DNA from 2 places in the Bacillus sp. M13(2017) genome. Region 2 is predicted to be linked to the other one. Evidence: riboswitches for the same ligand, from Rfam matches in the RefSeq annotation. Region 2 holds a riboswitch; the other holds the start of a gene.
What was found. Region 2 has a riboswitch for lysine ahead of lysA (diaminopimelate decarboxylase). Riboswitches for the same ligand answer to the same signal wherever they lie in the genome.
Positions count from the first base shown of each region.

Region 1: linked by a shared signal. The riboswitch ahead of CGQ22_RS23910 (amino acid permease) and the one ahead of lysA (diaminopimelate decarboxylase) in region 2 are both predicted to bind lysine.

Region 1 covers NZ_KZ268512.1:122,551-130,203, reverse strand. Annotated here, with positions in the region: gene CGQ22_RS23915 (ABC transporter permease) at 1-380, opposite strand, end outside; gene CGQ22_RS23910 (amino acid permease) at 441-1,865, opposite strand; lysine riboswitch at 2,013-2,194, opposite strand; partial or broken gene CGQ22_RS23905 (glutamate racemase) at 2,294-2,542, shown strand; gene CGQ22_RS23900 (DUF3626 domain-containing protein) at 2,652-3,737, shown strand; gene gapN (NADP-dependent glyceraldehyde-3-phosphate dehydrogenase) at 3,815-5,254, opposite strand; gene CGQ22_RS23875 (ABC transporter ATP-binding protein) at 5,848-7,608, shown strand; gene CGQ22_RS23870 (ABC transporter ATP-binding protein) at 7,605-7,653, shown strand, end outside.
Region 2 covers NZ_KZ268506.1:139,427-147,079, forward strand. Annotated here, with positions in the region: gene CGQ22_RS17465 (histidinol phosphate phosphatase domain-containing protein) at 8-1,024, shown strand; gene CGQ22_RS17470 (YozQ family protein) at 1,093-1,260, shown strand; gene CGQ22_RS17475 (NAD(P)-dependent oxidoreductase) at 1,405-2,376, shown strand; gene pssA (CDP-diacylglycerol--serine O-phosphatidyltransferase) at 2,407-3,108, opposite strand; gene CGQ22_RS17485 (LTA synthase family protein) at 3,297-5,183, opposite strand; gene CGQ22_RS17490 (DUF3888 domain-containing protein) at 5,438-5,833, shown strand; lysine riboswitch at 5,923-6,104, shown strand; gene lysA (diaminopimelate decarboxylase) at 6,285-7,601, shown strand.

The DNA of each region.
Region 1 (7,653 bases), on a different contig from region 2:
AATGATTGCAGTGCAAGCGGAACGAGAATAAGGAACGTAAATAATAATGGGAAAAGCTGAATGATGTAATTATATAGAAGAGATTTTTTGAAATAAGAAGTTAATTTCTCTTCTAGTGCTAGTAAATAGACAGCGTCAGGTTTCTGAATAAATGTACGAATAGGGCATCTCGTTATAATGAATGTAAGTACAATCGTGATGAGTAGTAAAGATATTCCTTTAGAAGGAGATGTTTTTAGAAACTGAGCATAGTAGTATGCGCCAACGCATGAAATAAAGATAAAGCTATATAGTAAACCGTTAATCATACGTGCAAAGTATGTAATGATATTTTGAATATGTTGTTGGAAACGGCTGTTCCATAGTGATTCGATTGACATGTTTTTCACCTCTTTGTTCTATTATATATGTTTTGTAAAAGAAAAAACGAGCAAATTGCGTTATGCAACTTGCCCGTCTTTCTTTTCGTTATTTTTTTTCTGATCACGATTCATTAATGGATAGAAGGCAAAGCCGATTACGAATAAACCAATTCCGAGAAGGAACGTTTTTATATCGGCTGCGCCCGTTTTAATAACCCATAGTGCGTAGCAAAGTGCGATAACTGCGACTATGCCATCTGTAATTCTTGCCCGCATTTCATTTTTATATGTTTCACCAGTTGCGACTAGTTTTAACTGGAAGATTGGTGAAACGAGATATGGAATGAGGTAGGCCAGTGTCGATACGGTAATAACGAATGTATAAGCTTCCGCAATGGTTCCTGATAATGTTGAGAATAGGAATACTTGCGACATAATGTTTGTTAATCGTAATGAGTAAATTGGACTTCCTTTTTTATTTGTTTTTGCGAAGAAGGAAGGGAAGAAACCTTCTTTTGCTGCTTGATAAGGGACTTCTGAGCTTAATAAAATCCAGCCTAAGATAGAACCGAACAGGGAAGTAAGAGCAAGTAATGCCATCAGTTTCCCGCCGCCATGACCCATTGCAGCATTTAATGCATCTGCTAATGGACGTTCAGAAGCTTGTAATGTATCAACGTGAAGTACACCCATTGTTAAAATTGTGATTCCTAAGTAAATTGCAACTGTAATAAGTAATCCCGCAACTGTTGCACGTTTTACCGTTTTTGGAGAAACAGCACGGTTTGATAAAAGAACGGCTGATTCAATTCCGATAAACGCCCAAAGCGTTGTAAGAGCAGCTAAATTTACTTGTGAAAGAAGACCGTGTGATGCACCTGATTTATCAATCATCGGTGTGTACCATTGTCCAAACTTAGAAGCTTCGAATGCAAATAACGTAACGACGATGAATAAAAGGAATCCAGTTACTTTCGTTGTTGTTGCTAAAAAGTTTAGCTTTCCAGCTCCGCTTACACCGTTTGTTAATATAATATGAGTTCCCCAAAGTAAGATGGAACAAATTGTAAATGTAATTAGTTTTCCGACTTCTACGTTAAACGAACCGATTGAAAATAGTAGTCGCGTATCTTTCATAATTGGGAAGAAGAGTGATAAATATCCCGCAAATGATGTAATGATGGCAACGTTACTTGCCCAGTTTGCAACCCAATATCCCCATACCATACTGAAACCAGCCATTTTTTTCTTTTTTGGTGTTGAGAATAAAGCATATGCATGACTTTGTGGCCCTGTCGTTAAATCAGGACGACGAATTGCTAAATTACCGAAAACAAGAGCTAGCATTAAAACACCAAACCCTGTAGTTAACCAAGCTAAAGTGACACCGAGTGGGCTTGCTGTTTGTGCCAACGTACTTGGCACCATGAAAATACCAGCGCCAACCATGTTACCGACAACGAAAGCTGTTAGTACCCAAAAGCCCCATTTTTTTTGTTGCATAGAAAATACCTCCAAAGTTAGTATAACCAAGTCAAGCGAGGAGATATGTATGTCTTCCTGAGTCAGGAAGAGAAGTCCCAAACAAAACAAAAAAAGCACGTAATTTGCCGCTACATGCTTTCTATCTTATAAGAAACCCACGACATACCTCTCGATAGCTCTCCACAAACGAAACGTTTGTGACAGTTCTGCACTTATTAAATGCAGACCCAGCAAGCGTGCATGGTGGACACGACTTACTTCGGCAACCATTCCTTTCTCATTCCTTCATCAATGCCACTACATCTCCTGAAATGATACTCTTAATGATTGCAACCTCTACCTCACCGAGATACGAATGAGGATTTAAATATTAAATTAACGTCTTTAAGAGTAACAAATGTATTTTTATACGTCAATGGATATAGTAATAATCAGATTATAGAGAAGAGTTTGTGATTAAAAGAGAACTAGGAGAAGATGTAACGATTATTAGTTCCGCAGAAGAAACAGCGATAGAGTTAAGCACAATTTTACAGCACAAAGGAATTTTGTCTGACAATCTGAATCCGAAGCATCACTTTTTTACAACGGGATCTGTTTTATTATTTGAACATATTGCTGAGCGATGGCTAGGGTATCAAATTTCTGTAGAATGTGTACATTTACCCATGAAAAATGCGTGTATGCATAATTAAGATTTAGTAAATTACTTTTTTAATAAATCACGTTCGTTTCATAAGAAGGAAAGAATAAGCTTTTAATTGAAATGATTAAGGTCATTTTAATTAAAGGAGAGGTTTGATTATGGAATTATCAAGATCTCAATTATTTGCTTTACAGTATATTTCAAAATATGCAGAGAACGAAAAACGTGGGGCTAAAGCAACAATTAATCATATACTTAAAATGTCTAATATTACAGATGAAATATTTGAAGAAGCTGTCGCTAATTTAAAATCTCATGCACGGATTGCTTTACACTTTCATCCAGACAGACTAGATTCGAGTATGAAAAGTGTTGCTGAAGCACTGTTTGAGCAAGGAATATATAAAAGTCAGTTTGAAACATTGCTATCTAATGGAAGCGTATCTGCTTACCCTGGTGGTGAACGTGACCTTTGGGAAAAGAGAATATTTGGAGGAGCATATCAATTAGAAGGCGTAACGAATGATCAACGGCCAAAATATGGAGCGCTAAATTTAATGTTACATCCAGATGGGCCGGCTCCACGTTTTGGTTCATGTTATTTTCTCTTATCTTCAAAAGTTTCTTCGCGCTCTACATATACGTATTTAGATTCGCATCAAGATCCGAAAGAAAAGGGGACTTATGAGGAGTTTGATATGATTTTAGCTGCTCTTTTGGAAGAGACATTTGTAAGAGACTTTGCAATTGGTGAAGGGAATTTGACTCCGACAATATTAATTAATCATTTACTGGGTAACCTGAAAAGGCCGTTTATAGATTTAGTAAGCAAAGAGCCAGCCCGTAATCTTAATCATTATATTGAAGCGCAAATTCATGGAGAGATTTCTCTTAAAGAAGACGTAGAGGTGCTTGTTGTAGATCCTTCATTTAAGGGTACGGATATAGGAAAAGTTTTAGAAGAAATTTGCCTGAAGTATGCGATTGATTTGTATTGGCACATCGGTTTTGTACTTATGGTAGACGAAGTTCCGATGGATTTTAGAGGTTCAAAAATGCCATCTTTAGCAAGACGCATTGCACGGAATCATTGTATCGATGCCAATATAATTGGCTCTGCTGTAGTGGATTTGAAACGCAATCCATTATCTTGGAGTGATCGTGGTACTTATGAAGAAGTGCTTCAGGAATTAAAATTATTATGGCATGTTTTAGTTCGATTTGGAAAACCAAATCGGAAGTAGAACTAACTACTCTGTTTTTTGGAAGTATATATAGAAAAGAAGCTGATCTAAAAATAGATCAGCTTCTTTTTATAAGATTAAACTAAGTTTAATACAGTTACTTTTTCACGTGTCATAGACTCAAGGCTCTTACGAATACCTTGTGCGCCCATACCTGAACCTTTTACACCGATGAATGGGAAGTGGTCAGGGCCGCGCTCTGTGCGTCCGTTAATTTGAACAGAACCAGTTTCGATTTTGTTAGCAATTGCAAATGCTTTGTTAATGTCTTTTGTGAAGACACTTGCTTGCAGGCCGAACTCTGATTTGTTAGCAATCTCAATTGCTTGCTCATCTGAAGAAACACGGATGATTGGAAGGATTGGGCCGAATGGCTCTTCCCAAGCAACTTTCATTTCTTCTGTTACGTGGTCGATTAATGTTGGGTAAATTAAGTTACGCTCACGTTTGTTACCGATAACGATTGTAGCACCTTTTTCAACAGCATCGTCAACTAAGCCTTGAACGAAGTCAGCAGACTTGTCGTCGATTAATGGAACGATTGTGCTGTCTTGTTCTGGAGATCCAACTGATAGTTCAGCTACTTGCGCTTTTAATAAGCTAACAAGCTCGTCCGCTACGTTTTCGTGTACAAGTACACGTTTAATAGCTGTACAACGTTGACCAGAGTAAGAGAATGCACCGCTTACGATATGGTTTGCAGCATCTTGTAAGTCAGCATCTTCACGAACGATACCAGGATCTTTACCACCAAGTTCTAATACAAGTGGAATCATTGAAGCTTTTTTCGCTAAATGTTTACCTGTGTTTGTACCACCTGTGAACGATACCATATTGATGCCTTCGTGTTCTACTAAGTAGTCACCAATTACAGAACCGCGTCCTGTAGCTACGTTTACAAGACCTTTTGGAAGGCCAGCTTTGTGAAGTGCTTCCACCATTTTAATACCACTAATTGCACCTTGAGTTGCTGGTTTGAAAATAACAGCGTTACCCATAATTAATGCTGGTGCAAGTTTTGCAGCAGATAAGTTTACTGGGTAGTTAAACGGTGCGATTGCTAATACAACACCAAGTGGTGCGCGTTGGATAATCGCAAGTTTAGATTTTGTACCGCCCGGGAAGCTATCGCCCATCATGCTTTCTCCGTGCATATGTAAAGCTTCTTCGATCGTGTAACGAATGAAGTCAGCTGTACGAACAACTTCTTTCTTCGCATCTTTATATCCTTTACCGACTTCTTTCATAATGATATCGGCAATTTCATCTTGCATATTTACGAGCTCATCAGCCCATTTATATAAATATTTTGCGCGATCTTGTAGAGAAGCTTCTGCCCATGATTTTTGAGCTTCTTTTGCAGATGCAATTGCTTCATCTACTTCTCCGCGAGTAATTGCTTGTACTTGTCCAATTACTTCGTGTAAGTATGGAGATGGAATTTCGATTGTTTCTCCTGAAGAGCTTTCTCTCCATTCTCCATTTAAATAAAATTTGTACGTATTGCTAGTTGTCATGATTAGTCCTCCTAAAATAGCAACTTGTAAGAGTGAGTATAAGGTGATTGTAGGGGGTTTGATAACATTTTTCAAATGAAATGTTTGTGAAAACGATTTCTTATTATTTTTTTATTTTGTATGCCCTTTCTTACAGAACATTCCCTTATTTCAAAATGATGTATCGTATATTTTCATTCGATCTGTAAAAAAAAATAATTGACAGAATACTCAATAAAGTTGTAAGATTATAAATGGAAAATAAATGAAAGGGGTGTGCGTAATGATTGTAATCGTAAATGTAATGGGTTTAGCTCTGTTAAATGGCAGAAAACATTCATATCATTACGCAACCCGTGCGGATATATAAGGCATTCTCTGTCTTATAAAAAGCGTACGTTGCGTATATCGTAACGTACGCTTTTTATGCATTTTTGTGCATATCGTCAAGCGGCGGTATGCTTTTTTTTGTTTATTTTCCATATTCCTATATAAAACTTTGGAAGGTGGACAAATGTGATGAGATTGTATGGGTTACGAAATGTAAATGTAATGGGTTTGGATAGTGGATAAAGAAATGAGAAGTAAACGAGAACGAGAAGGGAGAGGTTACATTGTTATCAGTATTACTAAAGTTAAAATGGTTTTTTAAAGAGCACTGGAAGAGATATAGTATTGCCATTGGAGCTCTTTTAATTGTGAATATAGTTGAAGTGATTCCCCCGAAAGTGTTAGGGGTTACGATAGATAACATAAAAACAGGAACGTTATCAAACGAAGCTATTATACAGTCTATTCTTATTTTAATAGGGGTTACAATCGTTGGGTATGGTCTTACTTTCGTATGGCAACATCAATTGTTTGGAGGTGCATTCGTACTTGAGAAAACGATGCGCTCTAAATTTATGGGGCATTTACTTAAGATGACGCCGACTTTTTATCAAAAAAATCGTACTGGTGATTTAATGGCGAGAGCGACAAATGATTTGAAAGCAATCGCTATGACAGCTGGTTTTGGTATATTAACGCTCGTGGATTCGAGTTTATATATGCTTACGATTGTCTTTATGATGGGATTTACAATTAGTTGGGAGCTTACATTTGCGGCGCTTATCCCGCTTCCAATTATGGCGTATGCGATGAATATATATGGAAAGAAATTGCATGAAAGATTTACAGTTGCGCAAGATGCGTTTGGTGATATGAACGATAAAGTGCTTGAATCAATCGCTGGTGTGCGCGTTATTCGTGCATACGTACAAGAGAATGCAGACGAGGAAAGATTTCATCACTTAGGAGATGACGTCTACGAAAAAAATATGAAAGTAGCGAGAATTGACGCATTATTCCAACCAACTGTGAAAATGCTTGTTGGCCTTAGTTATTTAATCGGTTTAGTGTACGGCGCATATCTTGTATTTCAATCAAAGGTAACACTTGGTGAACTTGTTTCATTTAACGTGTATTTAGGGATGATGATTTGGCCGATGTTTGCAATTGGTGAATTAATTAATGTTATGCAAAGAGGAAATGCTTCATTAGACCGTGTAAATGAAACATTAGCGTATGAACCAGATGTAAAGGATCCGAAACATCCAAAGCTTGTACAAGAGCCGGATTATATTCAGTTTGATGATGTTACCTTTTCATATCCTTCATCAACTGAAACAAATTTAAAAAAGGTTTCGTTTACATTAAAACAAGGGGAAACGCTTGGGGTTGTTGGAAAAACAGGAAGCGGGAAAACGACGCTTGTACGTCAGCTTCTTCGTCAATATCCGCTTGGAGATGGGGATATTGCAGTCTCTGATGTGACGCTAGATAAAATGACAAATGAAAATGTGCTCGGTTGGATTGGATATGTACCGCAGGAACATATTTTGTTCTCAAAAACAGCGAGGGAAAATATTTTATTTGGAAATAGGGAAGCGACGGAAGAAGAACTCGAGAAAGCGATTGAAATCGCGGCGTTTACAAAGGATTTAGAGTTTTTACCAGAAGGGTTAGAAACGCTCGTTGGAGAGAAGGGTGTTTCTTTATCAGGAGGGCAAAAACAAAGAATCTCGATTGCGCGAGCTGTTATTCAAAATCCAGAAATTTTAATTTTGGATGATTCTTTATCAGCTGTAGATGCTCGTACGGAAGCAGCGATCATTGAAAATATAAGAACGGAAAGAAGCGGAAAGACGACGATTATTACGACGCATCGTTTATCTGCCGTACAACATGCGGATTGGATTCTCGTTATGGATGAAGGCGCAGTTATAGAAGAAGGTACGCATGCTCAGCTTATCCAAAAGGGAGGCTGGTATGCTGAGCAGTTTGAAAGACAACAAGGTGAAAGTGAAAGTGCGGATAGTGGGGTGAAAATATGAGCGTTTCAAAACGATTATTTCAATACGCGATGAAAGTGAAAGGGA
Region 2 (7,653 bases):
AATGTATATGAAAGTAGATTATCATCTTCACTTAGAAGAAGGACCGTATTCAATAGGATGGCTTGCTAAAATAAATGAAGCGCTGGAATGTTATGAACCGCTTCAAGAAAGGCATTCTATTGATTGGCTTATGAAAACACAAGAGCGTTTGCAAAAGCGTGTGAAGGAAGGGCCATTTACAACAGAATGGATGGACCTCTATTTAGAAGAAGCTGTGCGAAAAGGTATAACAGAAGTTGGGATTGTTGATCATTTATATCGTTTTCATGAAGCGAAAGGATATTATGAAAAATATGTAGATATTAGTGATTCTAAGCTCGGTCGTATACAGAAGGAATGGTTAGATCAAGTAAGGGTAGTTTCACTGTATGATTTTACAAAGGTCATTGAAGAGGCGAAAGAACGATGGAGTAAAAGAGGTGTCACACTTAAACTTGGAATTGAAGCGGATTATTTTATTGGTTGTGAAGGAGAGTTAAAAGAATTATTAGCGCTAGGAGACTTTGATTATATAATTGGTTCCGTTCATTTTCTAAATGGCTGGGGATTCGATAATCCAGATACGAAAGAATATTTTGAGAAGCATGACCTACGCGCATTATATGATATGTTTTTTAAAACAGTTGAGAGTGCGATTCGTACTGAGTTATTTGATATTATCGCTCATCTTGATAATATAAAGGTATTTAATTATCGATTGGATGAGAATGAACAGCTTTCTTATTATGAGGAAATTGCCTGTGCGTTAGTAGAAACGAATACGGCAACAGAAATAAATGCAGGATTATACTATCGTTATCCTGTTCGTGAAATGTGCCCAAGTCCACTATATTTACAAGTATTAGCTAAGTATGGTGTTCCAATTACGATTTCTTCGGATGCCCATTATCCAAATGATTTAGGGAATTATGTACAAGAAAATGTACAAACATTACTAGCTCACGGTGTTACTCAGGTTGCAACATTTACGAAGCGAGCAAGAGTAATGAGGTCGCTTGAAGAAGAAGTAACAAATTCAAAATGAAACGCAATTTTTTGATGAAAACCGTCCTTTTTGTTCAAAATAAGAAAGAATGAAAAGGAGGGTAAGAAATGGCGAAACAACAAAATAAACAAAATGTACAAGGTACACAGCAACAAGCTTATACTTCTGAAACGAATGCTGCATCTCAATCGGTTATTGAGGAGCAAATTAGCGATACGGTTACAGAAGGAACTATTGATGTGAAGCTTGGAAAAGAATCGCAGGAAAAAGCGTAAGAAAAGGGGAGAGTTGCATCTCCTCTTTTTTCATGGAAAAGTGTCGATTTTTAAAACTATAATCAAATTCCTTGGTTTTTATATGTGGATTTCTTACAATGAAATATAAGAGATATCTTATTTTCTATAGAAGAGGTGTTAGTAGTGGCAAAAATATTAGTAGCAGGAAAAATTCCGGAAATTGGATTAGAACTATTAAAAGATCATGATGTAGAAATGTACGATAAAGAGGAGTTAATTTCTATAGATGAATTAACAGAGCGTGTAAAAGATAAAGATGCATTGTTAAGTTTACTTTCGACAAAGGTGCCAAAAGAAGTTATTGATGCAGCACCTCATTTAAAGATTGTTGCAAACTATGGTGCTGGTTACGACAATATTGATTACACGTATGCGGGTGAAAAAGGAATTGCAGTTACGAATACACCGAAAGTATCAACGGAAGCGACTGCAGAATTAACATTTGCACTTCTTTTAGCAGCGGCGCGTAGAATTCCTGAAGGGGATACGTTATGTCGTACGACTGGATTTAACGGATGGGCACCGTTATTTTTCTTAGGACGAGAAGTCCATGGTAAGACAATCGGAATTATAGGTCTTGGAGAAATCGGGAAGGCTGTTGCAAAACGTGCGAAAGCATTTGGAATGGATGTTTTATATACAGGGCCAAATCGTAAGTTTGAAGCTGAAAGTGAACTGGGAGCAACGTATGTGACGTTGGAAGAATTATTACAAACAGCAGACTTTATTACAATTAACTGTGCTTATAATCCAAAATTACATCATATGATTGATGAAGAGCAGTTTAAAATGATGAAGAAAACAGCGTATATTGTAAATGCTTCACGTGGACCAATTATGAATGAAGCAGCACTTGTTCATGCATTAAAAACGAATGAAATTGAAGGAGCAGCTCTTGACGTGTTTGAATTTGAACCGAAAATTACAGAAGAGCTAAAAGAATTAAAGAATGTAGTACTTGCTCCACACGTAGGGAATGCAACATTTGAAACTCGTGATGCGATGGCTGAAATGGCTGTCAGAAATATTTTAGCTATATTAAACGGCGAAGAGCCAGTAACACCTGTAAATCAAAAGGTATTAGTTACAAAATAAAAAGAAACCTTCCGGACTCGGAAGGTTTTCTTATTTTTCTTTATTCGCTTTTTTAGACGGTCTTTGTCTAATGAATTGAGATAACATGTACAAAATATATAGTGGAATGGCAATGAATAAGAAAACAGAAAAATTTCCAAATCCTGTTTGATACATTGTAATAATGATTCCAACTAAAAATAGTGTAATAATGATGCTATATCGTGGAATTGGTACATCTTTTAAACTTGGGATACGAATGCGGCTCACCATTAAAAATGCGAACGTTACAAATACGGTAATAAGAACGATTTTTGGAATGGTATGTGAAAATAATGTTAAGAAAGCAACAAGCCCTCCCGCTGCTGTAATCGGTACTCCAGTGAAATATTTCATTGAAGTAGAAGATGGTGTTACATTAAATCGTGCTAAACGATATGCTCCGAAAAGAGGGAATAATCCCGCTATGTATAATCCGATGATTCCGTAGTTTGAGAAAGATGTGTAATACATTAAAACAGCTGGTGCTGCACCAAATGTTACGACATCTGCAAGCGAGTCGAGCTCTTTTCCCATTTGTGAATCAACACGTAATAAACGAGCAACACGACCATCAAGACTATCTAACATCATCCCGATAAGTACTAAAATAGCAGCTGATTTATAATATCCTAAAGATGCATAGCCGATTGATAAAAATCCGCTATATAAATTTCCGAGCGTAAATAAGTTTGGAATAGCTGCTCTATACAAAATCTGATCCCTTGCTTTCTGTAATAAATTCTTAATTAGTGTATGAAAGTTTACTTATTTTATCATACCATAAATTTATTCCTCATACGAAAGAAATTACCAATTTGTGAAAGATTTCATAGAAGGATGGTTTGAAAATTAAGTGAAAATAAAAAGAGGAAGCAACTTGTATAAAGTTGCTTCCTTTACTATTCAAATTTCGTTGTCATCGTTCCGGTTTTATATCGATTGTTAGGATCGAAGCGTAACAAATCTCCATAAATTAATTTATCGGAGAGTTTTAATTCTGTTTTTGCTTTTTCAATATACGGCTGACATAGCGCCATGTCAGCTTCTTCACCTGTACTTCTTTTGTAGCACATATTTTTTGTATAAACATACTCTTCAGAAACAAAGCTACCATCACGCATTACCATAAGCGTATCTTTCTCTTTAATAAATAAGTCAGTTCCAAATTCAACGGATTTATTTGTTTTAATACCAAGTAAATGAAAGAGCGTTGGCTTAATATCAATTTGACCGGATACTTTAGAAACAACTTTTCCTTCTTGGCCAGGCACATGAATAATAAGAGGGACTCGTTGTAATTGCATAGAATCGAATGGTGTAATAGTATCTTTTCCTAGGAACTGTGCAATAGCTGCGTTATGGTTTTCGGAAATACCGTAATGATCACCATAGATGACAATAACGGAATTATCATACAATCCTTCTTCTTTTAATTGTTTAATAAATAATTTAAGAGCTTCATCTGTGTAACGAACAGTTGGGAAGTAGCGGTTTACAACACCACTTTCCGAGTTGAATTCATCAACATATTGATCTTCCGGATTTAGAAGAAACGGAAAATGATTTGTTAATGTAATAAATTTTGTATAGAACGGTTGCGGTAAAGATTTTAACTTTGGAATAGATTGTTCAAAGAACTCTTTATCTTTTAATCCCCAACCGACAGACATTTGCTCCGTTCCTGCGTAATCATTTAAATTAAAGTAACGATCATATCCAAGCGCAGGATACATTACATCCCGATTCCAAAACGTTTTATCATTTGAATGGAAGACAGCAGAAGAATATCCGTATTTCTTTAATTGTTCTGGTGTCGCTGTGTATTCATTTGTTGCATGAGTAAAGAATACAGAACCACGATCTAGCGGATAAAGTGAGTTTTCAACGATAAATTCAGCATCAGAAGTTTTACCTTGTCCAGTTTGATGATAGAAGTTATCGAAATAGAAACTATCCTTAATAAATTCATTTAAAAATGGTGTAATTTCTTTTCCATTTATTTTTTCATTAATAACAAAGCTTTGTGTAGATTCCATTGAAATTAAAATTACATTTTTACCTTTTGCAGCTCCAAATAAGTTTTTATCAACTTGTTTGTCTTTTGAGTCTGTATAGTTTTTAATTTCAGAAAACCCATCCCCACTTGCAAATACACGCTCAGCTGAAGACTTGGATTGAAGCGTAATATCAAATAGATGATATGTGTATAAACCTAAATTCTTCACGACAGTTTGACGGTCAAATGAGCGTGAGAACATTTGTGGTTTATAAATAACTGATACAACAATTTGTAGTGCTAATAAAGCTGTTACACCGCTAAAGAAAGTTCGCTTCTCTGAGCGGGAAAGTGGTGTTTTGTCGCCAAATGATGGGAATTTACGCGAAATAAACATTAAAATAATTGCATCTGCAAATAAAAGTAATGTTTTGTACGTAAAGAGTTCTTTTATACTTGTCCCTAAATCAGCCATATTGTTTGTTTGGAATAAAACCGGGAAAGTAACGAAATCGTTATAGAACCCATAAAACATTGCGTTTCCAAATAAAATAAATGACAGTATAAAACTGATTCCAATTATAATTCGGTTTCGGTGCTTAGATGCAAGTAAAGCTAAGCCGAAAAATAAAAGTAACGCAGCTAGTGGATTGATAAAAAGCATGAATTCTTCAAAGAAATTATCAATTTTAATATCAAATGCTAGCTTGTACACAATATATGTTTTAATCCATAGTAAAACGACTGCAACGAGTGCAAATCGCAGTTTTGGAAACAGATGTTGTAGCATAATATACTCCTCTCCTAAAAAGCATGACAGTTCTTGAGAATCAGTTTGCTTAACGACTCATTTTATATATACGAACAGTCCTTTGTTATTATGATTATTATACTATGAGTATCATTATACGAAAATAAAAGAAGGTTGTGGGCTTTTTTATAATAATCGAGTAGAAAAAGAGTGGTGGGAGACAATAAAACAGAATTTCTATGTATGATAATTATCGTACGCAGAAAGAATCGCGTGATAATACGGAGGTTATAATGCGAAAATTATTATGTTTTATAGCATGCAGTAGTGTTGTACTTTTTACTTCACCGAGTGTGTCGGTAGCCCAATATGATCCACCTCTTATGGAAGATGCACTTTATTCTGTTTTATTTCCAAAAATAAATAAAGCAATTGAAAAACAATATGGAAGTTTGAAACCTTATCAATGTCCTAAAATTATTAGTTTAAAAAAAGTGTATAGCGGTACATATTTATTTCAAGCAAGTATTGAAGTGACAAAGTATGAACGTGTTGCTGGGAAAATTGCTCCACCATTTGAGAAGGTAACGATTACATTTAATAACGAAGAAGGCGAATGGGAAGTGACAAAGATTTCAGTAAAGCGCTTACCAAACGATACAAAATTAAACTGTAAAAAAACAATATAAAAAATTGTTTGACAAATAAAATGGTCCTTTGGTATTGTTAATAGCAACAATTAGATGTTTGAAAATTAAATAGACTTACCTCATCTACTCTCAAAGGTAGAGGCCGCGATAGGAAAGAGTAAGCTATGGGAGATTTAATGGAATCTGTGATCATAGGTTGAAAGGGACTATTGCCGAAATATAAGAATAACCATCTTATTCATATATTGGGACTGCATTGAATAAATGTAGTACTGTCATAAGATTTATTTTATGGAGAGCTATTTGGAGATGTTGATGCGGTTTCTTATTTTGAGGAGATAACAACTCGTTTATTTTTTCAATATATATTTTTCCTAATAAGAAACGCGTGTGAACATTGTTCCGCGCGTTTTTTGTCTATCTAAAAGCGTGCTGCAATGAATAGAAGATTGGGGTTATGAGTTTTAGAGGAAATAAGGGAGGAATTTAAATGTATTTACACGGCACAAGCCGAATTAATGGGCAAGGACACTTAGAAATTGGAGGGTGCGATACGACGCAGCTAGCAAAGCAATACGGAACACCACTTTATGTATACGATGAAGAGTCTATTCGAGGAAAATGCCGAGCGTTTCATCGTGCTTTTAAAGAAAGTGGTTTCTCTTATCAAGTAGCATATGCAAGCAAGGCGTTCTTGTGCATGGAGATGTGCCGATTAGCTCGTGAAGAGGATATGTCATTAGACGTTGTTTCTGGGGGAGAATTATATACTGCGCTCCAAGCAGGATTTCCGGCATCACGTATTCATTTTCATGGAAATAATAAAACAGAAGAAGAAATAGTGATGGCTCTTCAGGCGAATATCGGTTGTTTTGTCGTAGATAATTTCTTTGAATTAGAAGTTTTACACGATTTAGCGATGCAACATGGGAAATTTGTGAACATATTAATTCGTGTAACGCCTGGAGTAGAGGCGCACACACATGAATATATTACAACAGGTCAGGATGATTCGAAATTTGGATTTGGTGTTTCAAATGGTCAAGCAATGCAGGCAATTGGATTTGCTTTACAAAAATCCAATTATAATGTGCTAGGGATCCATTCACATATTGGATCGCAAATATTTGAAACAGCTGGTTTTGTTCGAGCAATTGAAGTTCTTCGCCAATTTTTAGAAGAAGTGAGAGAGCAAACAAACTATGTAGTAAAAGTGTTAAATGTAGGCGGGGGATTTGGAATACGTTACACAGAGTCAGATACACCATTAACTCTTGAGACATATGTGCGAGCTGTAACAAGTGCAGTGAGGGAACAATTTACTGTATGTGAATATCCATTGCCAGAAATATGGATTGAGCCAGGCCGTAGCATTGTAGGTGATGCTGGGACAACAATTTATACAGTTGGATCTGTGAAAGATATTCCTGGTATTCGGAAATATGTATCAGTCGATGGTGGAATGACAGATAATTTAAGACCTGCTTTATATAGTGCGCGTTATGAAGCGATGTTAGCGAATCGAGGGAATGATGAGAATGAGGAACTCGTTTCGATTGCCGGGAAATGCTGTGAGAGTGGAGACATGTTGATTTGGGATATTCATTTACCGAAAGTCGCTGCTTCTGATTTACTAGCAGTTTCCTGTACAGGAGCATACGGGTACTCGATGGCGAATAATTACAATCGGATTCGAAGACCAGCCGTTGTCTTTGCAAAAGGCGGAACATCGCAAGTAGTTGTGGAACGCGAAACATATGAAAATATTATTGGGAACGATCGCATACGTATTAAAGAGCTTGTCTAAATAGGAAAAGGAGTTGTTCGAATGGGCAATTCCTTTTTTATAAAATAAAATA